3 regions of the Alistipes sp. ZOR0009 genome follow, and region 3 is predicted to be linked to each of the others. Evidence: riboswitches for the same ligand, from Rfam matches in the RefSeq annotation. Region 3 holds a riboswitch; each other region holds the start of a gene.
The links. A riboswitch is a leader RNA that binds a small molecule or an ion and turns the genes downstream of it on or off. The one in region 3 is predicted to bind thiamine pyrophosphate.

Region 1 (10,703 bases), on a different contig from region 3:
TTTTTTGAGACACCAAAACATCCACACGCAAACATCTACAAAACAAACAAATAAACCACCAATTTTTATTTTGTTAATTTTTACACAAGCCTGTTTTTTACCATTTATCAACATTAATGCACCATTTTAGTTTCACCTACAAAAAAGATATTCAGATATAAATTATAGCAACAGATATAAAGCCATACTAAGATTGGCACGAACGAATTTAAGCGCAACCAATAATTTCAAAACAAATTATTACATGCCGTTATCTTCCTGTCAACACCTACTTTTCACCATCAAAAAACTCTTTTTTACCATCAAAACGTCATTTTTTTGTCAACTTCCCCAAATAACGTCCAAAATAGCCATGCAAAACAGCCGTCTTTATAAAGTAAAACAGCCCAAAATCAGAGAGCATTTATCCCTCAATAGCTATCTTCGTCCAAAATTTATTCAATGGATTTCAGCCTTCGCAACAACATCATCAACCTTTATGTAGTTAAAATAGCCAAATGGTTCATGCTGGTTATGCCTATTGTTGTACTTTTCTATAATGCGCACGGGCTAAGCATGAAAGAGGTGTTCATCCTCCAAGCAATCTACTCTATTTCGATAGTTGCTTGGGAAATTCCATCTGGTTATGTAGCCGATGTAATTGGACGGAAAAAAAGTTTGGTCATTGGAGCCGTACTCGGATTTCTTGGATACCTTATATATAGCTGCACGTATGGATTCTGGGGCTTTGTATTGGCCGAGGTTACGTTAGGCATTGGTCAAAGCATGATATCCGGTGCCGATTCTGCGCTTTTATACGACTCGCTCATTCACGCAAAAAAAGAGCGGGAGTACAACCGATACGAAGGGCTAACTACCTCCATCGGAAACTTCGCAGAAGCGTTAGGCGGAATTCTTGGCGGACTTCTAGCTATATATTCTATCAGATATCCGTACTACGCACAGGCTGCAGTTGCGTTTATTGCCATTCCATCATCCATCTTACTAAAGGAGCCTCCTCTAAAAACCCAAAAACGGAAACCAAACTGGACCGACATTTTCAAAATTATAAAGGAAACGCTGCACAGCAACCCTAAGCAGAAATGGAATACCCTTTTCTCTTCATTCACAGGAGCATCAACGCTTACAATGGCTTGGTTTGCCCAACCCTACTTCAACGAAGCCAACCTGCCTATCCAATGGTTTGGCATCGTTTGGACCATCTTAAATCTCGTTGTAGGTATTAGCGCAATTTATGCCTTCAAAATAGAAAAACGGTTTGGTCCTGTAGCAACCGTAACGGGTTTTACCATACTACTTAGCCTATCCTATATCCTGCTCGCTTTGAAAATATGGTTACCAGGCCTATCTATTTTGCTCCTATTCTACATTGCCAGAGGCATAGCCACCCCTACTCTTAAGGATTATGTAAATAGAATTACAGAGTCTGATGTAAGAGCAACGGTTCTATCTATTCGAAATTTCACAATCCGAATAATATTTGCCGTAATGGGCCCAATCTACGGATGGTGTATCGATGCATATGGACTAAAAGAGGCGCTATTTCTAGCTGGTGCTCTCTATTCTCTTTTCAATTTTGTTACCCTTTTCTACTTTATTAAGTACAAAACCTACGAGTAGCATACCTCCTCATGACATCATTTAACGTAATGCGATACATCAACATCCAAAACATTTACAACTATTTACACAAAACACGTATAAAAAAAAGGCATAATATTTGCCAATAAAGGAATAAGAAACGCTGCGGTGAACGTTTTTCTACTACATTTGCCGCACTCTTACTTTGAATTGATGTTGAGATTTTCAATTAATTCGCTAAAGGATTTATTCGAAGAGAGCACGATGCGTTATGCAGGAAACACCGCGTATTCGTATACCAACGGCGAAACCTACACTTACAACGATATTCGTGCAAAAGTAGAAGTAATCCAAGCACAGATGAGCGATTTAGGGCTTACGTCTGGCGACAAGATTGCTATCCTTAGCCAAAACATGCCAAACTGGAACATCGCCTACTTTGCAATTACCACTGCAGGAATGATCGCTGTACCAATCCTACCCGACTTCTCTCCTGCCGAGATATCGAATATACTAGAGCATTCGCAGTCGCGAGCAATATTTGTATCAGACAGGCTACGTTCAAAGATCGAAGAAGAAGCGGTAAGCAAGCTTTCAACTATTTATAGTATAGACAACCTATCCTTAGTAAAAGGCGAAAAAGTTACTTCTAGCGCAACGGTAAAGGCTACGCCTATGCCCGATGACTTAGCGGTTATCATATATACATCAGGAACAACAGGCCGTTCTAAAGGCGTAATGCTTAGCCATAAGAACTTGGCTAGCGAGGTTATGATGGCCTCAGACCTTCAGCCTGTTTATCCCGAAGATGTTTTTCTCTCCATACTTCCCCTTTCCCATACCTACGAATCGTCGTTAGGAATGCTGCTTCCATTCTACGGAGGCTCCTCGGTTGTGTATATGGAGAAACCACCCGCAGCATCAACATTGGTTCCGCTTCTAAAAAAGGTACAACCAACCATAATGCTCAGCGTTCCGCTAATTATCGAAAAGATATACAAAGGGCAAATTCTTCCCAAGTTTACCCAAAGCAAGGTTGTAAAGATGCTCTACTCAATTGCTCCTATTCGCAAAATGCTTAATAGAGTTGCTGGGAAGAAACTGATGGAAACCTTCGGAGGACGTATTCGCTTCTTTGGCATCGGAGGAGCAAAGCTCGATCCTATTGTAGAGAAGTTTTTAATGGAAGCCAAGTTCCCCATCGCCATTGGCTATGGGCTTACCGAAACGGCACCGCTACTGGCTGGCACAAATCCTCAAATGGCAACCTTTCAATCCACAGGTCCAGCCATTAATGGTGTATCTATCCGCATCGACAACCCAAACCCTCAAACGGGGGAAGGCGAAATTGTATGCAGCGGTCCCAATATTATGATGGGCTACTATAAGGACGAGGAGCAAACCAAGGCAGCCTTCACCGAAGATGGCTGGTTTAAAACAGGAGACCTTGGCATTGTCGACAAAAAGGGATTTATCTACATTAAAGGTAGACTAAAAAATATGATACTAGGGCCAAGCGGCGAAAACATCTACCCCGAAGAGATCGAATCTGTAATTAATGAGTATTCTTTTGTGGTCGAATCCTTGGTTGTCGAAAAAAAGGGTAAGCTTGTTGCCATGGTTCACTTTAACTATGAGGAACTAGAGAAGCAGTTCCACCATATGAAGGAGGATGCCATCAGAAGCTTCAACGAAAAGGTCGAGAAGATGAAGGCGGAGCTACAAGACTATGTAAATGCCCGTGTCAACAAGTTCTCTAAGATATCTCTTGTGATAGAACAAAAGGTACAATTTGAGAAAACCCCAACTCATAAAATAAAAAGATACCTATACTGGTAGTCTTTTCTGGAATAATGCTAACAGGCGCTTCGAAATAGAAATTTGAGGCGCCTTGTTAGTTTTAGCCGGCAAACCATCCTCGTTCCTGTGCATAATAGTATATCGAGAGTATATTTTTGCTCCAATTAAAAGAAGCAAACGAAATCAAAGCAGTAAGCAATAGCCTCATCGGCATAAGTTTATTACGCCTCAATTCGTCCTACTTTAACAATCCTGATTGAAGCGCAACATAAACCGCTTCTGTAATATTCTCAACATTTAGCTTTGCGAAGATTCGCTTCTTATAGTACTTGATATAGGTAATATTCTGGTTTAGCATCTTCGCCATCTTTTGCTCGTTGTAGCCTAATGTGGCAAAATGCAGAATGGTAAGCTCCTCTTCCTTTAAGACCGTATTATCATACGGGACAAACTTCTCCTTCAGCGGAAGGTATATCTGCCGCTTATCCCCATCGTACATATAAATAGTCGTTTTCTGAACCTTCTCCCTTCTACCTGGCTTTATTACGCACAAATACACCCATGGTAAACCATCAACATTAAAGTATAACGGATGGCATACGCAGTCTACGTTAACTAGCATTCCCATCTTCGTTCTAAGCTTAAACGATGAGTTTATAACAATGCTTTTCAATGATTTTTCTTGGATTAACGAGGCTATTGTCTGAAAACGAATACGATTTTCCTCTATTTTATCTTCCTGATTCTCGCTTGCAAGTAGCATCCGAATAGCTTCATCTGTATTGCTAGGCAGCTCTTCCCGTTTATATCCTGTCAGAAGGACAAAAGAATCAGAGTAGAAAAAATATTCCCATGCCAAAGCGTCCAACAGCATACATTTTAATCCTATTGAATGGGCCATTATCGAAATATGGCGCTCTATATTTTTAATATCATCATTAAAACCTAGCTTAACCTTTGCTTTATCCATATCTATTTTATTTTCCCAAAAGACCCAACTTGTGAATTGTAAAAAGAGCCTGAGGCATATTCTTTACGTTTAGCCGCATAAACAGCTTATACTTTATATTTTTCAGATCAGGCATTGATATATTCATCTTTTCGCAAATTTCCACTTCACTAAAGCCCTGGCCCGAATAGTTGATTATTTGTAGTTCTGTTGGCGTTAGCTCTACTTTCTTTAATTCTTGAAACTTTTCATTTTTGAAATCATACTTAAAGTTTTTCTCATTTTTGCCATATGATATCACCAAAAAAGGCAAGTCATGCTCCTTCTCTGGCCTGACAATAAAAAGCATGCTGCGAAGCTTATCGCCTACAAAATCTACAGGGATTCCCACTATTGTAAATTGCCGAAAATGCTTGTCTAACTTAAGAAACAGTCCAAACGTCAAGTTAAAGTTCCAGCCTAGATTTTTACCATCAGCGGACAAAAAATGGTGAACCGCCTTGTTTATTTGATTCAGCAGCGCGATTCCCTCCTCATTCAAATGATCCACCCAAAAAGCGTAATCCAACTCCCGTTCAAACTTAGTGTCGCTAATCTTAGGGTTATACGAAGCCATAAAGATCTTCCTACAATACTCATCCACATAGTACAATGTACTTTCGGATATTTTTGCATAAGTGGCAAATGTTATGACATGATTTTCATACGTCACTTCATCAAGCCCCTCCCCAAACTCCATGTTCTCATAAAAAAAAGACAACCGTCCAACCATAACAAAAATTTTATAGGGCTAAATAACTATTCAAACAACACGTTAATAAACTGCAAGAGCGTACTAATAGTAAAGCCCTCCTAATTCATAATATTACACTAACAGGCCGGCATCCCCCATGCGAACCTATATCTACTTCTTACAATCGAATGAAAAAAGATTGATATTATTAGGTTCTGCCAGCAGGTAACATAAATATACAAACCTCTAAACCTTATTATCCATGCAAAGAACCATTAAGTCAATCCAAAGCAAGAAAAACGGCATACTCCAAAAACAAAAATCCTAGAAGATTAATAAACAGAAGACTGACATCCTAGAGATAACCCTCTTTAGCCATATTGTCAACAAGTTTATCATGCAAGATGAGAATGAGTTAATTTAGAATGAAGAAACAGCCATAAAACTAAACACCGAGATCTAAACAAACATTCCCCATATATTTGTTTCGATTAACAAGCTTCGGCCAAAAAACGCCTCAACAACCGCTCTAATTACAATACCGTATGCAACAATTTAGCGGTTTGGGTATTAGACGGATTAAAATAAAAACAAGACCTTGCTAATTGTTTTAAATCTTTACGCCTTAGTTTCGTAAGAATCGGCACCAAAATATAGGCTAAAGTCAACCTATACTTTCTTCTTCTAAATAATATCATCTCTTACAAGACTCCTGCTAAGATTAAAAATGAGCCGCTGTAAAACATGCTTTAACCACTGTTTTAACTGTTTGCAAATATAGAAAACATGTTCAATCAACTACACATGACACCTTTATCGTTTGTGAATTTTAAAACATTAAATATACTTTTGTTTACATTTGAACGACAGCTGGATCTATTCATAAAACGCATTTGTTTATTTATAAAGATATTAACTCACAACAAAAACCTCACACGATCCTTATAAAAGCTCCATGCTGTATCTTTTCATTTTGTATAACAACATACATTTTAAAATCTTTTAATCGACATAGCCTCCCCTCTTTTTATCGTACTCCAAAGCTCAAAACTCTCCCCCAACGCATACTTATCCTTTTAAAGCAAGCATCTACCGCATCTTAATCCTTGCATCCCTCACTCCAATCACTATCCATGCTAATATTCTTTCTATTATAGAGTTAAAGCCTACACCTTCAAATAACGAATTCTATATTACTTCAACCCCAAACCTACACTCAGCAACTTCTCCAACATTTAATGCCACAACCTAAACACCTTGCGTTATGTATTACATATATTAATATTTGTTAGCAGTAGTTTTAATGTTCGTTAGCCATTGTTGTATACTTTTGTCGCAAACATGAACAATCATCTACTTTGTTCATAAATATATTGGTTAAGGGATTTCTAAAGGATAAGCTTTAGTCGATTTCTAAAGAACACCACAGTATAAAAGTATCTACAGAGAGTTTCTTCTCACCTATTTTCGGATACTACGTTTTGTGCTGAAGGAATAGTCGTTTTTACGATTGAACTTACTATACCATATCATGGCTAAAGATTGCAGCCTTTAGCCCAGTATGCGCCTATATCGTAGGTTTATAGGTTCTTTAGAGGACAGTTACTCCCCCGAAATTCCATCAATAACCACATTACAGTTTACTAATTAATAACCAAAGCCCAATTTAAATGAACTTACGGAAAACCGTTTTAGTACTATTGCTTCTACAGACACTTTTCATGCTTAGCTGTAGCAAAAAAAACGAACAGCTCGATTCTATTAAGCTCTCAAAAGAAAGCACCTCGTTTCTACCTATCGAATCTTCGGAAAAGCTGGCCATTATGTGTAATGGGAAATGGGAGGCTACAGCTGATGCTCCCTGGATTAAGCTATCGCCTACTAGCGGAGAGGGTAATGGAGAGGTCGAGATTGCTGTTGAAGACAACCTTGAGCAAACAAGTAGAACCGCCACTATTCGCTTTAAATCTGGTAGTACAACTAAAGTATTTACTGTAAATCAAGAAAAAAGCGATAGGTCAATCACCATCGATAAGCAGAATATTTATGTTGATTTTCAGAATCACGAAGAGGAGCTTACAATAAAGAGTACCAGAAGCTGGAAGGTATCTACGCCAACCGAAAGTTGGATTTCCATATCAAAAGCAGCAGGTACTGGCACCGAGAGTATTAAAATTACAATTTTACCGAGTACGCTTGTTGGGGTTGAAAGAAGCGCTTCGCTTCAGATTATTTCGGGTAAAGAGGTTGCAACGCTCAATGTAAAACAGGAGGGCAAGCCCCTTGAGTTCAAAGCCACCGATAACGATATTGAAACAGACAGCAACGGAGGTAACAAAATCGTAGCTATCAACGCAAATACCTCTTGGAGAGTGGCAGGAGACATCCCTCAATGGATCACTCTTTCAACAAAGCAAGGAGATGGCAACGCAAAGGTAAATATTACCATTGCGAAATACGATAATGAAGCAGCTCGGTCTGCAACACTAAAGGTTATTGCCTTTACTGGCGATAAGGAACTTGGCAACCTTTCCATTAAAGTATACCAAGCAGGCCGACCTAAGGTTAATCCGTTAAGAGTAAAGGATAGCTTAGCGCTAGCTGCCCTTTATAAGTCGGCGGGAGGTGAACAATGGAAAGAAAAATGGGACTTAAGCAAGCCCATCAGCACCTACCACGGCGTCAAAATAAAAGACGACAGAGTTGTTGTTATCAACCTTTGGAATAATGGTCTAAAAGGAACCATTCCAAACGAGCTAACAGAGCTAAACCAGCTTTGGGAAATCCAGCTTGGCCATAACGAGCTCACCGGTAAAATACCAGAAGACTGGAGCAAGCTAACCCTTTTGACATTTTTCAAAATGCCGTACAACAATCTGGAGGGAACAATCCCAACTTCGTTAGCTAGGTGCAAGCATCTAATGGAGCTTATCCTTGATGAGAATAAGCTAACAGGAACTATCCCTACAGAGCTAATCAACCTAGAGCTGCTAACCAACCTGCTACTTTCCGGAAATAAGCTAGAGGGAACTATCCCATCTTTTAAAGGATCGAGCCTTGCAATGCTTTACCTGCAAAATAATAACCTAACAGGCTCCATCCCGAACTCTATAGGAAACCTCCCCCAATTGCAACGTCTAGGTCTTAAGTTAAATAAACTCTCAGGTATAGTTCCTTCTAAGCTTCAACAAAATTCTCATTGGGACGAATGGGAGAAATATAACCTAATTACCCTACAACAAAACGGAGTGGTACTACCATTAAAATAGCAGCAATAGCTACTTAAATAGATTAAAAGCCATAAAGAAAGATCATCCGTGCCATAGCAGCATACTGTAGACGGTGTTTATTCAATCCCCCTTGTTTTTTCACCACACCACCACTCTACAATGTGCTAAGAGCAAAAAGCATCGGGTGATCTTTCTTCCTTTTACTCCGCACAAAGGCAATAGCGATTCTTTACTCAAATCATATCCTAACAAAGGCAGCTACTTGGTAGCTGCCTTCTATTTTTACAGAAGCATATCCCCGAAAAAAGGAAGATGCTGCCCCTAAACATATAAAACAAGCTTGCACGATAGGCAAAGAAGTGTACCTTTACCTGCAAATAAGCTAGGGGTGCCTAACATTACAGGCTGAGATTATACCCTTTAACCTGATCAGGATAATACCTGCGTAGGGAAGTGTAGGACATTCGTCCATTTTTGCAATGCCATGCTCCGCATTCCGGCTTATTCATAATTTTAAACCTACTATTATGGAGCAAATTGTTTCTGCAGGAATTATTGATTCCTATTTCCGAAAGCTTAAAGAAAATCTTTCTGTCGATGTCGCCATTGTTGGAGGAGGTCCCTCTGGACTTGTAGCAGCCTACTTCCTTGCTCAAGGAGGTGCTCGAGTTGCCCTTTTCGAACGCAAGCTTGCCCCCGGAGGCGGTATGTGGGGTGGAGCTATGATGTTTAATGAAATTGTCGTTCAAGAAGATGCTATTGGCGTTTTAAAGGAATTTGGAATAAACCACGTAAAGTACCAGGAAGGATACTACACTGTTGATTCGGTACACGCCACTGCTGCCCTCACCTACCATGCTTCCCGAGTTGGAGCCACCATCTTTAACTGCACCTCCATAGAGGATGTTGTTTTCCATAACAACCGCGTTAGCGGATTGGTGATAAACTGGGCACCCGTACACCGCGAACGTATGCACGTCGACCCTCTTGTTATCATGTCTAAAGCAGTTATCGACGCCACCGGACACGATTGTGAGATAGCCCGCACGCTCGAACGCAAAAACGGAATTGTACTAAACACCGATACTGGTAAAGTTATGGGAGAGCGTTCGCTCGCCGTAGAAGAGGCCGAACGTACCACCATAGAGAACACCAAAGAAATTTATCCTGGACTATTTGTTTCCGGAATGGCTTCTAATGGAGTAAGCGGCAGCTACCGCATGGGCCCAATATTCGGGGGGATGCTCCTTTCTGGGAAAAAGGTTGCCGAAGATATCCTTGCTTCTATAAAGTAGCCATGACTCCTAGCAAAATAGGGCTTTACGTTATTATAACAAAGCCCACCCTTAGCTATAAGGCTATTGCCGAGCAGTGTGTGGCTAGCGGTATTACAATGCTTCAGCTGCGCGAAAAGCATTTGTCCGACGCCGAGCTGCTACGCGTTGCCCGCGACTTACGGGCAATTACTGCGGGAACAAATACGCAGCTTGTCATCAACGATCGTCCCGATATTGCTGAGCTATGCCGTGCCGACTTCCTGCATCTTGGTCAGGATGATATTCCTATTGATGATGCCCGAAAGATTGTTGGTGATATGAAAATTGGACTCTCCACCCACTCCATGCAGCAGGCTCAGGAGGCAATGAAACACGCTCCAGCCTATATAGGATTTGGACCAATATACCCAACCAACGCAAAGGCCAATCCGGATAAGCCAGTCGGAACCGAGCTGCTGAAGCAGGTACTTGGAGTTGCCTCTGTTCCCGTTGTGGCAATTGGTGGAATATTTCCCGAAAATATCCACGAGGTTGTAAAAGCGGGTGCTACCAACGTGTCGTTGGTTCGCCACTTTATGTCGGCAACCAGCACCAGCGAGCTACAGCTTAGGCTATCCGAAATTCAGCGTAAGCTAAACCCTTAAAAGGCATGATGAGGACAGTAGCACTACAATGTGAAGCTTTATAGCCTTCCCCAAACTAAAAAGACGAGAATAAATGATAACACAGCTAGAATATGCCAAGGCGGGTATTGTAACCCCCGAAATGAAAACTGTAGCAGCCTACGAAAAGGTAGACCCCACCTGGCTTTGCCACGAGGTTGCCCAAGGACATATCGTTATACCCAAAAACATCAACCACCAGTTCGACGCCAAAGGCGTAGGTGCAGGTATCAGCATCAAGGTGAACGCCAACATTGGCACCTCCGATCGCCACTGCTCGCTAGATGAGGAGCTCGAAAAGCTGGATGTTTCGGTAAAATATGGTGCCGATTCTGTAATGGATCTCTCTACTGGCGGCGACCTTCACCATACGCTAAATACCATCATTGGTAAATCGCCCATTATGGTAGGTACGGTACCCATATACAGCGTAGCAACGCGGCTACTTGCCCGTGGCGGAGCAATCGCCGA
Region 2 (10,703 bases), on a different contig from region 3:
GATGCTTTTTATTTGGGCATCGTCATAAATGCCGTAGTACCCAACTATTTTCTCTTCGGTGATGCTTACTAATGTAATTAGCACAGAAATAAGGAATGCGTGTAGGTACATTTTGCGGTAGGCAAACCAGAATATGGAGAAAAGAAATGCGTGGAGGTTAAACGTAAATTTTTTACCCTGCTCGTACTGCTCCAGCTTGTTGGTGTAGTATTCTGTGGATGTTTTTACGAATGCTTCGAAGTGTTCTTGCTTCATTAGTGTGATAGTTTTCCTCTATTTTATGGATTGCAAAATTTACACTTTATTCTGTAGGCTTACTTTACCTCCTCTATCTTTTCGGCGGTAATCTTAACCAGCGATATGTAGCCCTTCTTCGAATTTTTCAGCTTTGCGCGCAGGTCGGCCGCCCCCTTTTGCGATATTTCGGCAGCCTTGCCCTTTTCTTGCTGCTTCTTTACCCATACAGAGTCGATGCACATCTTTTTGTCGATGCTACAGGCGAGAATCTGCCGCTTTTCGACCTGAGAGATGTAGGCTTCGTCTAACCGAGTTTCCGTTACCTTTCCGGTAACCCGCACGGTTTTTCCGTTCAGGTTGTAGCTTATTTTTCCCTCCTTGTCCTTTAGCGTAACCATGATTTCGCTCTTGTTGGGCGTTTCGATCTTCATTTTTTTTCCGTCGACACCGCAAATATGGGTAACCTTGCCCGTTACCTCTACCTTTTTTCCAGCTAGCTTGTCGATGCCGCTAATGAGATCGTCGGCGTTTACCTTTTTTGTTTGCGCTATCGCATCTATTCCCATTAGGCAAAAAAATGCCAGCACTAGGGCTATCTGTTTTTTCATAGGTTGGTGGGTTTTATTCCTATTGCATGTGTAAAAGGATGGTTGTTTGTTTAGTACAGTCCTAGTTCAATTGAAATTTAATGGGAATGGCAAATGATATATCCGCTTTTTTCCCTTCTACATACCCAGCTTCCCAAAATATGGACGATTCATTAACTACTCGAATGGCCTCATTATCTAATAAATCGCTGTGAGTATTGGAATATACAACCTTCGCATTACAAACTCGTCCTTCCTTATTTATGGTAAAACGAACAAAAACAACGCCTTGTTTTTTATTTTGTAAAGCTTCTATTGGATATTCTAGCTTTAGTCTAATAAATGATTGTATTTTAGAACGATCTTCTCCATTAAATCTAGGGTATACTATTATAGGAAAGTATGATGTGTCTTTTCCGGTAGATGTATAGCATTTCCCTGTTACTACAGAATCTAACTTGTAGGTATCTTTTCGGCGTAAGGTTCCCGTAGAATCGTATCCGAATACCTCTCCATCTAACCTGTTTTCGTTATAGTTTAATTTGTATTTAATGGCACCATTTAGATAGTACTCTTTTGTTTCTCCATGCTTTATTTTATGATTATTCTTTTTGTAGTAGCCTTCTTCTAGCAAAATTTCATTGAGGTTGTATTTCTTTATTAGAATTGATTTGTCTCGAATGCTATCAGTGTAAATTTTGAGAAGGGAGGTTGCTTTTGCTTTTTGTGTTTTGATTCCATCATCGTCGATATACTCAATTTTTTGTGCAAAAGAGCTGATGGTAAATGCGCAAAGCATTAAGGTAATGATCTTCTTCATGTTTTCGATGTTATTGCACCCTTCGCAAATGCGCTGGTGCTGTTTTGTAGTTATGGATAGATATTTTCTTGTTTATAGCTTCGAAGGTAACCGTTTTTGTTCCAAAATTAGTCGTAGTTGAGCGAACATTTTTTTTACTGTGGGATGTTTTTTTAGAGTTGTTGCTTGCGTTTTGTTTAGTGATTGACTTTATACCTTACTCTAGCACAAATTATTTCGATGATGTATGGCGTGTCTATTTTAGCTTTAACGGGTTGGTTGCTTAGTTAATATGTACGCAAGTTTACCTGCTTTTAGATTTCTATTTTCTTCGCTTCCTGTTAAATCATACAAGTAAATAGTATCTCCTTTTATCTTAAATCCATACGTTTTTTCTTTTTTTGAATAGATGTTGAAGCATATCTGTTCGATGGTAGGCTTGTATGCCCCTAAGTAATCGGTAAAAATGTAGAATGTTTTAAATTGAGGATGCCCAACTACAATTCCATTGCTATTAAATGTGATTAATGTTTTGTTGTTGTATTTGTCTTGGACGATGTATTTCCCGTCAAGGATACTCTTGTTGGTGATTACTTGTATTCCCCAATCTAAGTCCTCATCTTGAGGCCTGTTGGCTATTTTGGTGAATTTTTTTGAGTCGAGTAAAAGGGAATTTTTGTCGTAGTGGTATAAAATTAGTTCGATTACTCCATTTTCTTGTTCGTAGCCGATTTCGTAGAAATTCTTCTCATCATCATAATCGGGGATGTTTGTTTTTAATCCTTTCCCACAGCATCCTTTAATAAAGAATAGGGTGAATAGCGTTCCTTCGTGGTTGTTTAGGCTTGCGCCTACTTCGATGCTATCTAGTAGGTTGTTCGTTTTTATGTGTAAGGCAGCATATCCGTCCAGTGTATGTGCCGATTTTATTGGAGATTTTGTTTTTTTTATTGAATTAACATAATCACGTGCAACCCATACTCCATTTATAATGGGACTATAGCGATGTTTTAAGCTGTCTATGTCGTTTTTTGTAGCTCTTTGCGCAAAAGTTCTTGTTGTATTTGCATTCCATATAAGGAGAACGATTGAAATTAATATTTTGAGAAGTTTCATTTATCCGTTTGTTGTTATTTGTTGATATCGATTATTTTATATGCGTTATTGGCTGTTTTTGCTTATCGGTGTGGTTCGCTTTTTTTTATGTGCTCCTTTATCAATGCTATCCTTTGCTCGTGATCGGCGGAGTTGGCTTCGTCTATCACCTTGATGTGCTCTAAAATTAGGAGCGCCCTGTGGAGGAGGGCGAGCTTGGTGTTACACTCCTGCTTAACGGCTATTTTTTCGAGCAGGGTGCTTAGCATAAGCAAGTTTTCGATGTCGAATCCTTTTATCTTCTCGATGTACTCTACTGCCTGGTCGTCGTTTTTTTGGATGAAGGCCCCGAGATCGAATTCGAGGTAGTATAAAAGGTCTTCGGCTGTTTGCCTATACAGCACCTCGGCTGTAGCACCCTTACGATGTGCACTGCCAGCTACTTTACTGGCAATCATTCTTACTATTGCTCCTGTTTTTTCTATTTCGCGGAGCATGTAATCCTTCTGTTCCATATTTTTTATCGAACTTAGGTTATACCGAAAGAAATATAACTGGGAGTATGATGGCCATTATTAAAATGGTGATAAGTATAATAAAGCGCAGCTCCACCGTTAGCGTTCCAATGAGCGGCAATCTTGATGTTTTTTTGTCGAACTCCGAAATGAAGGACGGGGTAGGTGTTGTTTCCTCCTTAATGTAGCCTGCTTCGAGCAGCGCCTGCATGGCTTGTTCTACGTCGGTTTCTTTTACCTGCACCTTTACGCCTCCAATGGCGTTGGAGTAAAAGTTATTTACCTGCGCAGTTAAATCGTCCTTAATTGTTACTTCAATTCCTTCCGACTCGAGCTTTGCTTTTGCTAGGTAGGCCTCTTGTGGGTAGGTAAACGATATTACAGTAATCCAATTTTCCATAGTTAGGGTTATTTTGGGGAAACTTGAGCCTGCCTTTGGATGGATTAAGCTCAAGTTCTGTTTTTCTTACCCTAAATATAGCACTATAAGTATTTATTGAGAAATTCTAGCACCTTTTTGTTGTAAACCTCGAAGTTTTGCATCGGTCCGTTCGCGCCTCCATGCTCCGCTTTAGGTACAATCCATATTTCTTTTTCTCCAGGTAGCATCGCTAGGATGGATTTGCTCATTGCAACAGGCGTTCTCTCATCTTTTTCGCCAACAATTAGCAATGTTGGCCTTTTGAAACGTGGTGCTAGCATAATTGGGTTTAATTCTTTAGGATAATCTGCTGGCACTATTAGCTGCCTGTTCTTATTTTTTGGCAGCGCGCGGATTATTGGCATCACCTCATCGAATGATGTCATAAGCGCTTGCCTTACAAAGCACTTTATGTCCGAATCCAGACTTGCCGCTGCCATTGATAGGTACGCTCCTGTCGACCATCCCATCAGCGCAATGCGTGTTGGATCAACCTCTGGCTGTTTTTTTACCATCTCAATCACCGATTTGTAGTCGGTAAGAAATTCGGTGTACACCATGTAGTCCTCGTTCATCTTCCACTCGTAGCTTTCGCCAAACCCGCGCCAGTCGAAGGTTACGACGTTGTATCCGTTGGCAATGTAGCTCCCGGCAAGCGCGTACTGCATCCAGCTCATGTTTGCGGCGTCGCCGTTACATATTATTATGGTTGGGCGCTTTCTTTTGTCGAGCAGTTTGTAGGTTCGTTTAGTAGGATTTTCCCACGCTTGCTCTTTTTCCTTGCTGCTTAGCGAATCTTGTGCCGGGTATAGCCATGTTTTTATTCTAAGCTTATCTGGAGTTGTAACATCTAGGTCGCGATATATCAGCCCTAGGTGTTCTGGATAAAACCGATATTTTCTATCGGGTTTTATGGCTATTGCGGTAGCCGAACAAAACAATAGTAGGATAGCGAGGCCTGCTGTAATTCTTTTTGTCATGGTTTTGTGTAGTTTAATGGGTAATGCTAAGTTTTAAAACGGTGTTGCTGCATATAATATTGCAATATCTTAGGATGATGCGCTTTTTACATGGTTATTGGTCCTAAATGTGGAATGGGTGTTTCGTCTATCAGTCTTGTTTCGACGTTTGATAGGTTTGCTCTTTAGCAAGTTTACGCGTATGTTTAAAATGCTTTCTACTAAATGGCTGTTGTTAGGGTGTTTGTTTACCATTATTTATATTGGCATTTAGTTTATGAATGCGATGTTGCTAAAAATCATTTGGATGTAAGTCTTGTTTTTGCATTTTAGTGCATGTCTAATTTATATCTCTTTATTAAAATATTTTACGTTACCTTTGCATCGACTAACGGGGGTGCCCTAATATTACGGGCTGAGATTATACCCTTTAACCTGATCCGGGTAGTGCCGGCGTAGGGAGTAAAGCGAACATATCTACATTTTATTTTCCCCCTTTTAATATTTACGGCGGTAGTCGTGCCGATGTTTAATTATTAAAAGATTTAATCATGCGCAAGTTAAGCGTAATCGTTACGCTGCTTTTGGTTTTTGCCGCTCTGGTAGGTTCGGCAGCCATTAAAGGCGGAAAAACAATCTCTGGAACAGTTGTTGGAGTAAAGGGAGAGCCTCTGGTTGGGGCTACCGTGCTAATCGAAGGTGTTGGTAAGGGAGCTACCACCAACGGTCGTGGGTTTTATCGCATTGGTGATGTAAAACCAGGTGTATATACCCTTCGATTTAGCTTTGTTGGCTATCAAACACAGCAGCTTCGTGTCGACATTAAGGAGAGTCAGGCTTTAAACGCGGTGCTAGAGGTGCAATCGGTTCTTGGCGACGAGGTGGTGGTATCCGCTACTCGTGCATCAAAGCGAACTCCAATGGCATTTACCGATCTTAAGGCTTACGAGATAAAAAGAAACAATACAGGAGGCGATGTTGCTCAAATATTTGAGCTAACACCCTCTTTTGTGGCCACCACCGAGAGCGGAATAGGTATCGGTAACACCGCATTTAGTATTCGTGGTACCGATGCAAGCCGCATCAACATTACCGTTGATGGTTTTCCCATTAACGACCCCGAGTCGCAGCAGGTTTTCTTTGTTAACATGCCCGACGTAACCTCTTCTGCTAGCAGCGTGCAAATTCAGCGTGGTGTTGGAACGTCAACCAACGGTGCAGGAGCATTTGGTGCTACCGTAAACTTCCAAACAGGCTCTGTTAGCAACGAACCTTATGCCGAGATTAACAACTACGTGGGTTCTTACAACTCGTGGCGCGGAAATTTTTTAGCGGGCACGGGATTAATTAACAACCGCTTCCGTTTTGACGCCCGCATCTCTCGTGCTAAGAGCGATGGCTATGTTGATAGGGCTACTTCTGACCATAAATCGGCTCAGGTGTCTGGTTCTTACTACGGCGATCGTAGTACGCTTAAGGCCACCATAATTTATGGAGAAGAGAAAACCGGAATTAGCTGGACGGGCGTTCCCAGCTCTATTATTGGTACAGACAGAACCTATAATCCTGCCGGATATTATAAGGATAAGAATTTCAACACCCACATTTACGGAAACGAAACCGATAACTACAAGCAATCGCACTATCTGCTTAACTACTCTCGTAAGTTGTCTGAAATATCAAGCCTGAATGTCGGTTTCTTTTTTACTCATGGCGAAGGATTTTACGAGAATTATAAGGATAGCTCAAAGGTTAAGAAGTACGGGTTGAAGCCTTACGATTACAATGGTAAAACATACAAGTACAACGATTTTGTTGTGCAAAAATGGTTGGATAACGACAATGTGGGATCAACAGCCTCCTTTGTTTTTACTCCAACGGCCAACTTGAACTTCACTTTAGGCGGTGCAGTTAGCCGATTTACCAATGATCATTTTGGAAAGATTAAATGGTCGGAGATTAACCAAGGTATTTTGCCCGATTACGAGTGGTATCGTAGCAAGTCAACCAAGGATGATGCCAATATTTACTTTAAAACGTCATGGCAGGTAACCGACAATCTAAACGTTTATGGCGATATTCAGCACCGCTACATTTACTACAAAATGAAGGGGCTTGACGACGATGTTGTTGATATTTCCCAAAGCCATACATTCAATTTTTGGAATCCTAAGATGGGGGTTTTTTATTCTCTTGATGAAAAAAACAGCATGTTCGCCTCTTTTTCGGTAGCCAATCGCGAACCAACTCGCACCGACTATACCGATAACTTTAAATCTGCCAATAAAATTACTTCAGAACGTCTTTTCGATTACGAACTTGGGTATAAATATGCAGGAAGTACAATAAATTTGGGTCTCAATGTTTACTATATGCACTATCGCGATCAGCTTGTTCTTACGGGTAAACTAAATGATGTGGGATATCCAATTCGCCAAAATGTTCCTACCAGTTATCGCCGTGGAGTTGAGTTAATGGCTGGCGTTAAGATTTTAGACAACCTAAGATGGGAGGGAAATTTGACGCTTAGCCAGAATAAAATTAAAGACTTCGTCTATTCCGTGGAGTTGTCTGATTTGAATCCAGATGGGACGTGGGTAAACTATGAGATTAAGGACTACCATTTGGGAACTACCCGCATTTCTTTTTCTCCTGATGTGATTGGTGCAAGCCAACTTACATTTGAGCCGTTCCGAAACTTTAATATTATACTCACCTCTAAGTATGTTGGACGTCAGTACTACGATAATTCGGAGAATGCAAGCAGAATGCTAAAGGCTTACTTTGTGAATAATCTAAAAGTTGGTTACGATTTCTCGGTTGCTGGAGTTAAAAATATAGGAGTTCAAGTTGGTGTAAATAACCTGTTGAATGAGAAGTATATTGCTAATGCTTGGGTTTATCGTGCTGAGTTCAGAAATGCGCCAGACTATATTGAGGACGGCTTATTCCCTCAAGCAGTGCGTAACTATTGGTGCCGCTTATCGCTACGCTTCTAAAATATTTCATCTTTAATATTACCGATACGCTTTTACATAGCGTATCGGTAAAATCTTATAGAAATGGTTAGTTGGATTGCTGAAAACTATGTGGAAGTTGTTGGTGCAGCCTTGGGGCTCATTTTTCTTTATCTGGAGATAAAGGAAAAGGTGTGGCTTTGGCCAGTGGGGTTGCTTTCGTCTATTTTTTATGTGGTAATCTTCTTCGAGGCAAAGTTTTATGCTGATATGGGATTACAGGTGTACTACGTTGTTATTAGTATTTATGGTTGGTATCGGTGGTGGCGAGGAGCTGGAGGTCATTCTCATAATAACCTGCCAATAGTTAATCTGAAATTTGGACTTGGGGTTAAGCTATTAGCCATAAACACCGCTTTATTCTTCGGAATTGCAGAAATCCTTAGGCGATTTACCGATTCTCCAATTCCCTATTGGGATGCGTTTACTACCTCTTTAAGCATTATTGCAACTTGGATGCTGGCAAAAAAAATCATTGAGCAGTGGTGGATTTGGGTAATTGCTAACTTTGTCTCGACGTGCTTATTTGTATGGAGGGGCTTATACCCATCGGTGGTGCTTTTCTTCTTTTACACGGTTATGGCGTTTGTAGGCTACTACTCGTGGCGTAAAACGTTACGCGTACAAAAAAAAGATGCTGAACAATGTTAAATTCTGATGTTACGGTGATTTTGGCCGATGGTGAGTTTCCTTCTCATCCAACGGCGCTTAATATTCTTCGCTTTTGTAGCAGAGTTATTTGCTGCGACGGGGCGGCTGCAAAGCTTGTTGCTAGCGGCATTCGGAACCCAGACTTTGTGGTTGGCGATTTAGATTCGATTGATCAAAACTTGGTTGAGGAGTTGAATGGTAAGGTTGTCCATTTTGAGACACAAGACACCAACGACCTAACGAAAGCGTTTGAATTTGCAATTGATAGCGGATATCAGGATATCGTTATTCTTGGAGCAACGGGATTGAGGGAAGATCATACCTTAGGCAATATCTCTTTGCTGATGAATTATGCTGAAAGGGCGAACGTTCGGATGTATACCAACTATGGTTTTTTTGTTGCGTTACGTAGTTCTTCTCGGATAGAAAGTGAAAAAGGACAGCAGGTGTCTGTGTTTTCGTTTACCCCCGATGTGCCAATATCCTATCAAGGGCTGAAATGGGATATTACCAATCGTCCGTTAAAAATGTGGTGGGAGGGTACTTTAAATGAATCTCTCGGCGACTATTTTACCATCGAGTTCGAAAATGCAAAGGTGGTTGTTTATCTTGCCTACATGGATGTGAAAAAATAAAGGATGAAGTTCTCTCCATCCTTTATGCTATTTGAAAGGTTGTGCTTGCGTTACGCCACTTCTGTATTGTAGCTTAAAATAAGCTTCGAATGGCGAGCGTACTCAACGTAAACTTTGTCGCCAGGATTAAATTCGTCCCAAGAACCGGTACTTAATAGTTGGAAACTGTGGTTGTTGAAAATTTTTGTTCCGTTAATTTCCATCACCAAGTTTTTCTTTTTGTTTAGCGATACTTTCTCTTTGATTATTGCAGTCCCAACTACCTTTATCCGCTCCTTCAAATCCCTCAATATTCCTACAAACTTGTAGGTAAATAGTATTGCCCATCCTATAAAGTTAATAGGCATTCCAAGTACAATTCCGCTCACACCAAAGGTGGTGTAGGATAAAACTAAAATTAAGGCGGCAGTTGAACCTGCATAAATCCAATACCGCTTAGTTAAACCTTTAATGTACCCACGGAGGATCTGTACTTCGCGCCCCGTTAGGCTGTCAAAGTTGTAAATAAGCATATAGATTAAAAGTTACAGGTGAAAAATTCTAATTCCAACGCGCTAAAAATATGAATTATTGTCAATAATCCGTTGCGTAATGACATTATTTATCTCTTTTTTTGAGATTGGAGTGGAGATTGGGTTCGTTTTCCATATTTATGGGGAATAAGCGTAAAATGTTAATTGAACTACTTACCTTTGCCCATTATTTACTTGCAAAGATTACTTAGCAAACCCAAAGTTTATGTCTGTAGAAAGCAACGTAAGGGTGGTTACCACTCATCGCCTTGCCGAAATGAAGGCAAAAGGCGAAAAGATCGCAATGTTAACCGCATACGATTACTCTATGGCTCGCATTCTTGATGCAGCAGGTATCGATGTGCTTTTAGTTGGAGATTCTGCGTCAAACGTAATGGCTGGGCACAAGTCTACGTTGCCAATTACGCTTGATCAAATGATATACCATGCGCAGTCGGTTGTTCGCGCCGTAAAGCGTGCCCTCGTAGTTGTCGACCTTCCATTTGGAACGTATCAAGGTAACTCAAAAGAGGCATTGGCGTCGGCCATTCGAATAATGAAGGAGAGCGAGGCTGATGCAGTAAAGCTTGAAGGCGGGGCTGAAGTTATAGAATCTGTACAGCGTATTCTATCTGCAGGGATTCCTGTGATGGGGCACTTGGGGCTTACACCTCAGTCTATTCATAAGTTTGGGACTTATACCGTTCGAGCTAAAGAGCAAGCAGAAGCAGAGAAGTTAGTGCAAGACGCACATCTACTAGAGGTGGCAGGCTGTTTTGCGGTTGTTCTCGAAAAGATTCCGGCTTCGTTGGGAACCAGAGTTGCCAGCGAGCTCAAAATTCCAATTATAGGAATTGGAGCCGGGAACGGTGTCGATGGGCAGGTGCTTGTTTCTCATGATATGATGGGAATAACGCATGAGTTCTCACCTCGTTTCCTTCGTCGCTACCTTAATTTGTACGACGAAATGAAGGAGGCCGTGGAGATGTACGTAAAAGATGTAAAAAGTTCAGATTTCCCTAACGATAAGGAGCAATATTAGCCAATGGCTTTCAATCCAAATAACATAATCTACGAGGACAATCATATCCTTGCTTACAATAAGCAGGTCGGAGATATCGTTCAGGGCGATAAAACAGGAGACCAGCCTTTGTCCGAAATTATTAAGGTATTTATAAAGGAGCGCGACGCTAAGCCTGGTAATGTTTTTTTGGGAGTTACCCATCGAATTGATAGGCCAACAACAGGTGTCGTTATTTTTGCCAAAACAAGTAA
Region 3 (10,703 bases):
AAGAATACCTACGTTTTATGCTATGGTCCATTCTATAGCGATCCTGTTTACGAGGTGGTAACTTCCGTACTTATCATCAACGGACAAGCTTTCATGGCTAACTCTTCTATGTGTCAGGGTATTTCTCACGAAATTGATAAGGTAACCAGCTACTTTAAGTTCGATTCAAATCCTCAAGGTTTTGGTCGTTGGGATGGATACCTAATTGTTCGAGAGGGTGCTACATTTGGGGTTGGCGCTCAGGTTGGTCTCATTAACATACCTAAAAACGGGCCAACAGAAGGTGTTGCTACCGTTCCTATAAATGGTACCTTAAAACGGGGTACTACCTATAATGTAACTACTAGTATCTATTCTACTGTTCGCCCTGTAGCTGGTTATACGTTTACAACCGCAAAGTAAGGCAAAAGCTATAGGTCGTATGCTAAGGAGAAATGGTAATGCCATTTCTCCTTTTATATTAGTCTACAATTACTTTTTTCCCTTGCGGATATTTTACCGAATATCTCAGCTGTAGTATCTTTTTCTCTTTGGGTGCGAGTGGTAATTTCCACGTCAATTTACCTGAGTCCGTATCGGCTTTAGCCCCTGATTGCTCCAGCACCTCAACTTTTATTGTTTTAAGTGCCCAGACTTGAAATATAGCAATAATTGTAGCAACTCCATTTCTTTTGTTATTCTAATTCTTCTTCAGACAAAAAGGGACGCATGTCCGTGCAGCCCTTTTGTGGTATTTTTTCTAGAATTGAATTGCTTCTTCAAAAACTCGGAGTTCGTGTAGGGTTCCTTCTACAAAGGCATCTACTATTAACTGCTGCTCTTCCGTGGTAGCCTTGGCTCCATGCTTTTCTACAATGGCTATATACTGAGTTACGAAATCGTTATACTCGTCGCCAGCATACGTGTCAATAAACAGCTGGTAGGGATTGTTGGGGACGTTATGCTCAACCACATGCATGCCTACCGCTCCATATATCCAAAAGCAGGGTAGCAGTGCTGCCGCAGCCTCTCCAAATAGCGAGTTGCTGCTTTTCTGATGTAGAAAGTTGCAGTAGCGTTCAAAGGCAGGTGATAACGTTTTTGCTTCCTTCAGCCCATAATGATTAAGGTAGGTGGTGCGTATTACTTGCTCCATTTCAATACCGTCGGTAACAATCTGCTCAAAAAACGCTTGTTCGTCTTGTGTTTCTGCTCGCTGGGAAAGTCGCGCGAAGGCTTCATTGTCATGTTTAAGGTAAATAACGTCTTGTTGGAGGTAATGCCCAAAGCTGCTAGAAGCAAGCGTGCCGTTGGCCAGCCCAACAATAAAATCGGAGGCTATAAGCCGGCGGTAAATGGGCTCTGCTTGCTGCCAGCACCGCTTAGTGAAATTTCCTGCTGGAGGTATTTTCATGGTTAATCCCAAAAACGGTGAAAATGATGTACAGGACCATGCCCTTTCCCTATTTCATACTTGGCGCCGCGGACTATGGCGGTGTTAATATACTCTTTAGCTCTGCTTACGGCCTCATTTAAGGATAGGTTGTGAGCCAAATACGCGGCCACTGCCGACGAAAAGGTGCAACCAGTCCCGTGCGTGTTGCGGGTGGCTACTCGCTCGGAGGTGAGTTCCAGCACTTCGTCGGTCTCTGCGTTGTACAGGATATCGGTTAGTGTGCTATCGGTAAGGTGTCCGGCCTTTAGCAGTACGGATACTTTTCTCTCCTGCGAAAGGGCCCGAGCACACTCTGTAAGGTCCCCTTGTCCTTTTATTTTTTGCCCTAAAAGTATTTCTGCTTCAGGGATGTTTGGGGTGATTATTCTTGTACGGGGAATCAGCTCGTTACGAAGCGTTTCAATAGCTTCGTCCTGTAGCAACTTATCTCCCGATGTTGCGACCATTACAGGGTCTAGCACCACGTTGCAAAAACCATACGGCTCAACGCTATCTATCACCGCACGAATTAATTCTGAGGAGTGCAGCATGCCAATCTTAATGGCGTTGGTACCAATATCTTCGAGCACTGATTTTATCTGCCCTCTAACAAACTCAATTGGTATTGGGTGCACTCCATACACGCCTACCGTATTTTCGTCTACAATAGCGGTGATGGCCGTAGTGGCAAAGCACCCGCAGGCCGAAATTGTTTTAAGATCGGCTTGAATGCCGGCGCCTCCGCTTGGATCGCTACCAGCTATGGTAAGTACGCGCTTATATTCCATTTTATAGTATCAGTTTCAGTTGTTTTTAAAAATGCTGAAAGCCTACATTGCCTAGGTTAAATTCTTCTCCATTGTCGAGCCATTTAATGCAACTTGCTCCGCCAGTTATGAAGCCGATGGTGCTTAGCTCCTTGCTAAAGTTCGATTTAAAGGCTTCGTTTACAGCGTCAAAATCGCTAGGGGCTATGGTACACAACAATTCGTAGTCTTCGCCACCTGCTGCTGCCATGCTAAGGCAGTCCCATCCGTACTCCTCTGCCGCACTTCGCAGCTCGTCGGATATGGGGAGATGGCTAACCTCTATAATGGCGCCGCACCCCGAGGCCTTTAGTATGTGGGGAAGATCGGAGGCAACACCGTCCGATAAATCCATCATGGCATGTACCCCGGCATACGATGATAGTAGCGCACCTTCCTCTATTCGGGGAGTGGGAGTGTGATGCTTGTCTATCAAAGCTGTAATTGCGGGCGTTTTTGGAAACTTATTTAGTACGGCTTCTAATCCCGCTGCTGAGTCGCCAAGGTTTCCGCTGACGCAAATTAGATCACCCACCTTTGCCATTCCTCTACGTCTGGCTTTTCCCTTTTCGCAATTGCCAATAATGCAGACGTTGATGGCCAAGTGCTGCAACGACTTTGTGGTGTCGCCTCCCATCAACGGTACGCTGTACCTTTCTGCAACGGAATGGATTCCCTTCATCAGCTCGTCGAGATACTCTACTTCGGTATCTTTGGGTATGGCAATGGATAGGAAGGCTCCTATAGGGGTACCTCCCATTGCAGCAATATCGCTAAGGTTAACGGCCATGGATTTTACGCCCAGCTGGTAAGGGCTAATGGCATCTTTCAGAAAGTGTACACCCTCTACCAGTAAATCGGTAGTAACCAGCCACTCTTCCTTTTCATTTACGGGGATGATGGCACAATCGTCACCAATTCCAGTTTGCCCGCTATTTAGTAGGTGGCTGAACATTGGTTTGAACCTTTCAATGAAGCCAAACTCTCCTATACTATTTAGTAACATCGTCTTACTTTATTGGTTTGCATATTGCTGTTTAGCGTAGCAAGTCTACCTTAAGTGGATTCTTTTAATGCTGCGTTTTCATTGCAATACACCTATTTTCAGATTGTAATTTTCAACTTCATTTTTTCGATCAGCTCTTTGGCTGCATCTTTAGGCGATGTAGCCGAGCATATTGCCGAGACTACCGCGATACCATTGGCTCCTGCGTTTACAATATCTGCAGCATTGCTACTATTTACGCCTCCAATGGCAACGGTAGGATGGTTGGTAAAGGAGGCAACTTCTTTTACTCCCTCCAAGCCAAATGGATGCGCGATATCCTTCTTCGTTTGCGTTCCAAACACGGGCGAAATTCCGATGTAGTCTACATCTAACAGGTTTGACTGGCGCGCTTGCTCCATATTTTCGACAGATAGCCCGATAATCTTATCGTATCCGAGCAGCCTACGGGCAATCTCGTAGGGCATGTCGCTTTGTCCGATATGCAACCCATCTGCATCAGCGGCCAAAGCAACGTCTGCTCGGTCGTTAATAATTAGAGGTACGCGGTAGGGCTCTAACTTTTGTTTTAAACGTACTGCCAGCTTAATGAAGTCTCGCGTTGTGCAATCCTTTTCTCTTAGCTGTACCATTGTTACGCCCCCTTTTACGGCCTCTAGTACAATCCATTCTAGGTCTCTTCCGTACGATAGAGAACGGTCGGTAACCAAGTATAGGCTTAAGTCAACCATATCTGCGTATATTCTGATTTAATCTTTTCTATTTCGATGTTAGTTCTTCCAACTACGCATTAGAGTGAGTGGAGGCTACAGCCTTATGCATGTAGCATTTCCACTTTTGCTCGCTGTTCGGCCACTAATCCTACAATATTATATAGCCCATCAATAAAGGCTACCTGCATTGAGGCTGGTCCTGCCGATTTTATTGCGGCCATTTCGCCGACAACCCCCATTATGGTCATGGCGTTGGTTGCTGCTAGCAGGGCATTGCTGTTTACTGCCGCAAAGGCCCCAACTATGGCTGTTGCGGTACAACCCATTCCAGTGACTTTTGGCATCAGTGGCGATCCGTTGCTTACCGTGTAAACGGTTTTACCGTTGGTAATATAGTCAATATCTCCGCTAATAGCGACAACCGAGTTGGTGGCAATGGCTAGCTTCTTGGCCGCCTCTAGCGCAGATGCCGAGGTATTGGTGCTATCAACCCCCTTGGTTGTTGCATTTTCGTTGGCAAGGCATAAAATTTCCGACGCATTTCCTCTTATGATGGTTGGCTTGCACTTTTCTACTATTTGCATGGCCACCACCGTTCTGTAGGGAGTTGCGCCAACTCCTACTGGATCGAATATAACAGGGATGCCTTTTTGGTGGGCCGCTTGGCCTGCTGCCACCATTGCTTCAACCCAAGGGTCGCTAAGTGTACCCATGTTGATAACGAGCGATGATGCAATGTTAACCATGTCGGCCACCTCGTTTGTGGCATGGGCCATTACAGGCGAGGCGCCAATGGCAAGCAGCGCATTGGCGGTGTTGTTCATCACCACGTAGTTGGTTATGTTGTGTACCAGCGGCGATTTCTCTCTGATAAGTGCCAAATCGTTGGCTAGGTTTCTGTTTTGGTTCATATCTTTTAGTTTTTGATGGCGCTTATGGCAACGTAGTCTCCGCAGTCAAATCCTTCACGAGGTTCTTCGGTAATGTTGTTCGAGTAGATTGGATGCTTGGTAAGCGTTTGGGCGAACTGCATCTCCCCAAAGCCCGCTTTTTCGAGCATCTCGACTTTTTCGGCGGTGGTGCGCCAGTTGGCTACCTTTACAAACTCTATTGGATATGGATCTTGCGGGTGTACTCCTTTTAACAGCGGGTGATCCCACGTTTCGACTGCTTTAGCGAGGTTGTAGAGTAGCGCATACGAGCTCTCCTTCGGAACATCGATTACCACAATTCTGCCGTTTGGCTTAAGAGCAGCATAGGCTTTATCGAAGGCGGCTTGCAAATCGGTAATGTAGCTGGGAGTCCCGTTAAAGAGTATCGTATCGTAGCAGGCTATCCCAAATTGGGCATCTTCGGCGGTGGTTATGGCGACGTTCATTCCTCGTTTGCGGGCAATCTCCGCCATTCCTGTCGATGGCTCGATGCCATTTTTTACCACTATACCATATTCTTTTTCGAGGAGCATCTCAAAAAGACCACTCCCGCATCCAACCGATAGCACGTTGCCCGCATTCTTGCGGAGGAAGTGGGCAACCAGCTTTAGCTCGGAGTAGAGAACATGCTCGTTGTTTAAAAACCAGGCATCGTACATGCTGGCATACTGGTCAAAGCTACTTTTATCCATAGTCATAAAATAAAAAAGCCGCTCCACGTATGTGAAACGGCGAAATAGATTGAATCTAACGAAAAAGTCTTCAAAAAATCCCGTTTCCCTACGCTGTTATGAAACAGATCAGGTTCATGGGGTATAATCTCAGCCCTAGTGGACACCCCCAACAGTCTCTACAAAGATAGCCGAAATGCGCAATCCTTGTCTCCTTTTCCGTTTTTTGATAGATGGAGGAATATGTTTAATAACAATGTTATTTGCGGAGGATTACTATTGTGTTGATTTATAGAAGCAGGTGTTTGTCTTTGTTAGATTTTGTATGCTTTGGATTTGTATAATGCAATTTAAAGATGGTTAAATTGTAAATATTCCGAAGGCGAAGAAGATATCTTTGTCGCCTAAATTTCGGACTTAATCTAGGAAAAAAAACATGTTGGAATATAGGGATTGGAAGTTCTTCAAAGACATGGAAACGTCGTTGAAGAAGCGGGTACTTTTTAAAGTCGGCTTTTGGCTCTCGCTGTTGCTGATGGGGTTATTTTTATTTTTTGCGATACTTTTTTGGGATTACGCGATTAGCAGTACTACCAACTCTGCGAGCGAATTCTCACAGTCGAGCTCTAACGCACTAAAAGTTCGTATCTATAGGGCTATCGGAGTTGCTCGTGCGCTGAGCATGTCTACCGACTACATGATGCATACCAACGCGGCGGCGGCTGACTCGAACTTATCGCGTAGCTTGTATAACTACAATACAAGGCTTAATCATTACAAAGGAATTTTGCTTTACCAATCGGCCTACTACAGCTTTGATGCTGCTCAGCTAGGTAGGGTTGATGGTGGTCGCTTGTTTTATCAGTCGACTTATACTCGCCCAGCAGCTGTTTGCCAGAAAATGGCAGGCATTGGCGACGGAGAACTGCAGGCAAACTTGAGAAAAGCGGAGGAATTTAAGCAGGCTATTGTTTCTATTCCTCACGAAAGCAGCTACAACGATGGAGGTTCATCTGTTAAGGTGATTTCAGTGGCTGCTCCAGTAGAGCATGATGGGAAAGTTATAGGAAGTGCTGGGGTCGATCTTCCATTGGAGGAAATAAACCAGCTGATAAAAAGTTTTAAGCTTCCTCCTCATGCAGTGGCGTACCTGTTGGCACCCAACGGAGAGGTGGCCTCTTACTCTTCAGAGATTTCGGATTCGAGGATGAAGTACATATCGGAAAATAAGCTCTTGTACAAGACTGTTAGCGACATTATCGGTGAAAAAGGGGAGGTAGAAGGTCAAGGTGTCGAGATTAAGGATAATGGAATGCAGTCGTTTATTCTTCCTGTGATACTAGACGAGACAAATGCCCGATGGGTATTTGTGGTATCGGTACCTACTTCTGTTTACTATGCATTAATATGGTTAAAGCTGGGACTATTACTGTTGGTTACTGTAATAATGCTGGTGGTAGTGCTAGTTGTTGTAAGGAAAATGGCGGTTCAGGTTGTAAAGCCAATTATTGAGATCAATGGGAGCATACAGCGGTTAGCTCGTGGCGAAATATTTGGTTCTAACTATGTCGAATTGCATCATAAAGATGAACTAGGCGAGATTGCTAGCTCTATAAATACGCTGATAGATTCGCAAAAGGAGGCGGCTGAGTTTGCTGTTGCTATAGGACAGGAAAAATTTGATGTCGACTTGGCTGACAGAACTGGCGATGATATGGCAGCTGCTTTGGTGGCCATGAAGGAGAATCTACTAAAAAGCAAGAATCTGGAATTGGAACGTCAGGAGCAGGAGGCTATTACGCACTGGGCAGCAGAGGGGATGGCGCAATTTGCCGAACTTTTACGTGCGAGCGATTCCAACATGAAGGAGTTCTCTGCCCGTTTGCTTTCGAGCCTAGTTCGTTATATCGATGTTAACCAAGGTGCCCTTTTCGTATTTAACGAGGAGAGCAAGGTGCTGGAAATGACAGCCTGCTTTGCCTACAATCGTCGTAAGATGGTGGATAAGGAGATGGCTGTTGGCGAAGGGCTGGTTGGTCGCTGCTATGCCGAGGCTGAGTCTATCTACTTGCTAGAAATTCCTACAGACTACATAGCCATTACGTCGGGGTTGGGAGATACGCCACCTCGCTCGTTGCTTTTAGTACCAATGAAGGTAGATGGTGAGGTTTTAGGGGTACTCGAACTTGCCTCTTTACAGGAAATTCCAGATTATAAGCTTCAGTTTGTTGAAAAGATAGGCGAAAGTATTGCTGCCACCATTCGTAGCGTGCGGGTTAACCATCATACGGCTCAGCTGCTCGAAAGAACGAAGGTGCAGGCTGAAGAGATGGCTGCAGCGGAGGAAGAAATGCGCCAGAATTTGGAGGAGCTGCAATCTACTCAGGAGGAGATGTCGCGTATTCAGGAGGAGCAACGTGCTGCCATTGAGCTTACGCAGATTGATAAGCAAATGTTTGCTGCCTTGTTCCATTCTACATCAGAGAGCATCTACTTTAAGCATAGAGATGGCCGCTATGGAAGGGTGAGCGATGCCGCTTGTGCGCTGCTAAGGGTTAATAGCGTAGAGGAAGCAGAAGGAAAGACGGCGTTTGATCTCTTCTCTCACGAAACGGCATCGGCTATCGAGAAGGAGGACAATGAGGTGATGACTACCCAAAGACCTATAGTTCGTCAGGAGGGATTCTTGACCAACCTAGATGGTTCTAAAATAAAGGTAGAAAAGAGCAAGCACCCAGTTCTTGATGCAAAAGGGGAATCGGTTGGACTTATTGCTATCTATAAGATGTTAGAAAATTAGCGCGCTAATTTTTCTTCAATAAAATGAGGCCTATTCTATTTAGAATAGGCCTCATTTGTTTATTTATCTGCTTTTGTTATCTGCTTTTTGCTTTTCTAGCAAAGCCTTTAATCGCTTTGCTATTTTGGGATGCTGCAGTATAAGGTTGTTTTTTTCAAGAGGATCGGCTTCTATGTTGTATAACTGGGCTTCAGGGGCGTTGTCTACACCCTTAGAGGACCAGCCACCCGATCCTTTGCAGTCGATATACTTCCACTTGCCCTCCCTTATTCCAAAATCTCCATTTACGCCATGATGTATGATTGAGGTTCTGTGCGGCTCTTTCCTTTGGAATTTCGAACTTATAAGCGGAAGTATGGAGAAGCTATCCTCAGCCTCATTGTCGGATAGCTTGCTGCCAAGCAGCTGGGCACAGGTAGCAAAAAGGTCGGTTGTGCAGACGATTTTATCTACGCTTGCTCCTTTTTTTGTACTATTGGGCCAGTAAACAATAAGGGGAATCCGGTGTCCTCCATCCCAAACATCGCCTTTCATTCCCGATGTTCCATGGTTGCTTTCGTGCTGATACTGCTGAATGTCGCTAGGAAGCCAATGGGAACCGTTGTCGGAGGCGAAAATAATCATAGTATTGTCATCAATTCCTTGCTTTTTGCAGGCCTCTGCTATTTCCTTTACCATAGCATCTGTCATCATCACAAAATCGCCGTAGGCGCCAGCGCCTGATTTCCCAAGAAATTTTTCGGAGGGAAGCCATGGGGTATGTGGAGATGTTAGCGCAAGGTATAGAAAGAAGGCGGAGTCGGATTTTGCGTTGTTGTTGATAAACGATTTTGCATCGTTAACCAAGTTCTCAAGCACCTCCGAATGCTTAAAGTCTGAAGCTACATCACCGCCTCTGTACCAACGACCACGTGAGCTCTTATCGCTCCATGATGGTTGAGCGCTTACTTTTTCTCCTGTAATTTTCTCATCCCTGATGAATAGGTAGGGGGCTATATCTAACGAAGACGGAATAATGTAGCTGTAGTCAAAACCGCAAGCCTTTGGTCCTCCTGTTATAGGTTTGCTGTAGTCTACGTTGGAGGTGTTTAAGATTCCCCAAGGGTCGCCTTCGGTGAGGGGACGGTTGGAGTTCACTTTTTCGTAGTTTAGGCCAAGGTGCCATTTCCCAATACAAGCCGTATGGTATCCACGCCTTTTAAAAAGATTTGCAACGGTTGGTCTGTCTTCTTCAATAAGAGGCCGATCGTAACCCACAAGCACCCCCGCTTTTAGGCGCGAACGGAAGCAGTACCTGCCAGTTAGGATACCGTAACGGGTTGGTGTACTTACCGCAGAATTGGAGTGGGCGTTGGTGAAAGACACTCCGTTGCGAACAAGGCTGTCTAGCGTGGGTGTTTTAATCTTACTTTGCGGATTTAGCGCTGAAATGTCGCCATAACCCATATCATCAGCAAGAATGTAAATGACATTAGGCTTACGTTCGTCTGGCTTTTTTTTATCAGGTGCTTTGCCCTCTGATGGTGCTGTTGTACAAAATGCCACCCCAGTTAAGCAAACGGAGATGAGCCTTTGGTGGATTAACTTCATGGTGTTTGGTTGTTGTAGGCGGCAAAATAAGGCAATTTATGGTAGATATCTATACACAAAAGGCCATCTCGTCGAGACAGCCTTTTGGATGTATTGTAATTGTGTAGATGTTGGTACTTCTTAAGCCATCATCTTTGCCTTGTAGGCCGCAATTAGGTCGTTTATTTTGTGAGCCAAATTGTACAGCTCTGGGTTGGGCATAAACTCTAAGCGCATGTTGATGTACTGGAATAGCCTTTCGAGTGCAACACCTAGGTTTTTTACGATTGGTTGAAGGTCTATCAGAACTACGTTTTCGTTCTGCTCCTTAAATTTTTCGTGCGCCTCCTTAAACTTAAGCTGTCCTTCCTCAATTTCTTCTACCCAATGCTGGGCATGCATGGTGGCAATCGCCTTTTTGAGCTTGGGGTAGGTTTTAAGAATGATAAGCAGGTTGTCTACCCTGATGCTCTCGTCGGGGTTGCGCAGGCGGTGTATATCCCAGCTGATATCCTTGAACACCCCTAGTATGGTTTCGCCAGCTCGCACCCATTCTACGTTGTGGTGGCTTGCGCAGATGGCGGCATACTCCCGCAGGTTGATTAGCCCGTTATCCCTCATGTCGTCGGCCTCTACCATTTCAGCAGCGATAGGGTTATCGCTCATACGTTCGTAGGCCTTCTTTAGCGCTTCTGTGTGGCATTCTACAGCCTGAATGTGCGCACCTAAATCGGGGTTGGCCTTTTTGGCCTTGTTGGCGGCTGCTGCAATTTTGGTTGCGAAGACCTGTTT

Region 1: linked by a shared signal. The riboswitch ahead of L990_RS11815 (sulfide-dependent adenosine diphosphate thiazole synthase) and the one ahead of L990_RS06765 (class I SAM-dependent DNA methyltransferase) in region 3 are both predicted to bind thiamine pyrophosphate.
Region 2: linked by a shared signal. The riboswitch ahead of L990_RS02850 (TonB-dependent receptor) and the one ahead of L990_RS06765 (class I SAM-dependent DNA methyltransferase) in region 3 are both predicted to bind thiamine pyrophosphate.

The regions. Positions count from the first base shown of each region.
Region 1 covers NZ_JTLD01000037.1:5,618-16,320, forward strand. The annotation lists gene L990_RS11790 (MFS transporter) at 442-1,620, shown strand; gene L990_RS11795 (AMP-binding protein) at 1,795-3,420, shown strand; gene L990_RS11800 (helix-turn-helix transcriptional regulator) at 3,620-4,351, opposite strand; gene L990_RS11805 (helix-turn-helix transcriptional regulator) at 4,359-5,102, opposite strand; gene L990_RS19285 (BACON domain-containing protein) at 6,734-8,332, shown strand; TPP riboswitch at 8,668-8,762, shown strand; gene L990_RS11815 (sulfide-dependent adenosine diphosphate thiazole synthase) at 8,821-9,588, shown strand; gene thiE (thiamine phosphate synthase) at 9,591-10,214, shown strand; gene thiC (phosphomethylpyrimidine synthase ThiC) at 10,288-10,703, shown strand, end outside.
Region 2 covers NZ_JTLD01000009.1:5,416-16,118, forward strand. The annotation lists gene L990_RS02815 (DUF2628 domain-containing protein) at 1-255, opposite strand, end outside; gene L990_RS02820 (DUF4920 domain-containing protein) at 315-845, opposite strand; gene L990_RS19050 (energy transducer TonB) at 907-1,644, opposite strand; gene L990_RS02830 (hypothetical protein) at 1,891-2,739, opposite strand; gene L990_RS02835 (hypothetical protein) at 2,802-3,233, opposite strand; gene L990_RS02840 (DUF2007 domain-containing protein) at 3,253-3,633, opposite strand; gene L990_RS02845 (alpha/beta hydrolase family protein) at 3,717-4,634, opposite strand; TPP riboswitch at 4,997-5,092, shown strand; gene L990_RS02850 (TonB-dependent receptor) at 5,165-7,612, shown strand; gene pnuC (nicotinamide riboside transporter PnuC) at 7,676-8,281, shown strand; gene L990_RS02860 (thiamine diphosphokinase) at 8,275-8,916, shown strand; gene L990_RS02865 (hypothetical protein) at 8,967-9,428, opposite strand; gene panB (3-methyl-2-oxobutanoate hydroxymethyltransferase) at 9,655-10,470, shown strand; gene L990_RS02875 (RluA family pseudouridine synthase) at 10,474-10,703, shown strand, end outside.
Region 3 covers NZ_JTLD01000020.1:30,006-40,708, forward strand. The annotation lists gene L990_RS06735 (hypothetical protein) at 1-402, shown strand, start outside; gene L990_RS20605 (DUF4139 domain-containing protein) at 461-652, opposite strand; gene L990_RS06740 (TenA family protein) at 740-1,393, opposite strand; gene thiD (bifunctional hydroxymethylpyrimidine kinase/phosphomethylpyrimidine kinase) at 1,396-2,202, opposite strand; gene thiL (thiamine-phosphate kinase) at 2,228-3,226, opposite strand; gene thiE (thiamine phosphate synthase) at 3,325-3,957, opposite strand; gene thiM (hydroxyethylthiazole kinase) at 4,041-4,850, opposite strand; gene L990_RS06765 (class I SAM-dependent DNA methyltransferase) at 4,856-5,563, opposite strand; TPP riboswitch at 5,632-5,723, opposite strand; gene L990_RS19170 (GAF domain-containing protein) at 5,979-8,342, shown strand; gene L990_RS06775 (sulfatase family protein) at 8,406-9,932, opposite strand; gene L990_RS06780 (DUF6261 family protein) at 10,053-10,703, opposite strand, start outside.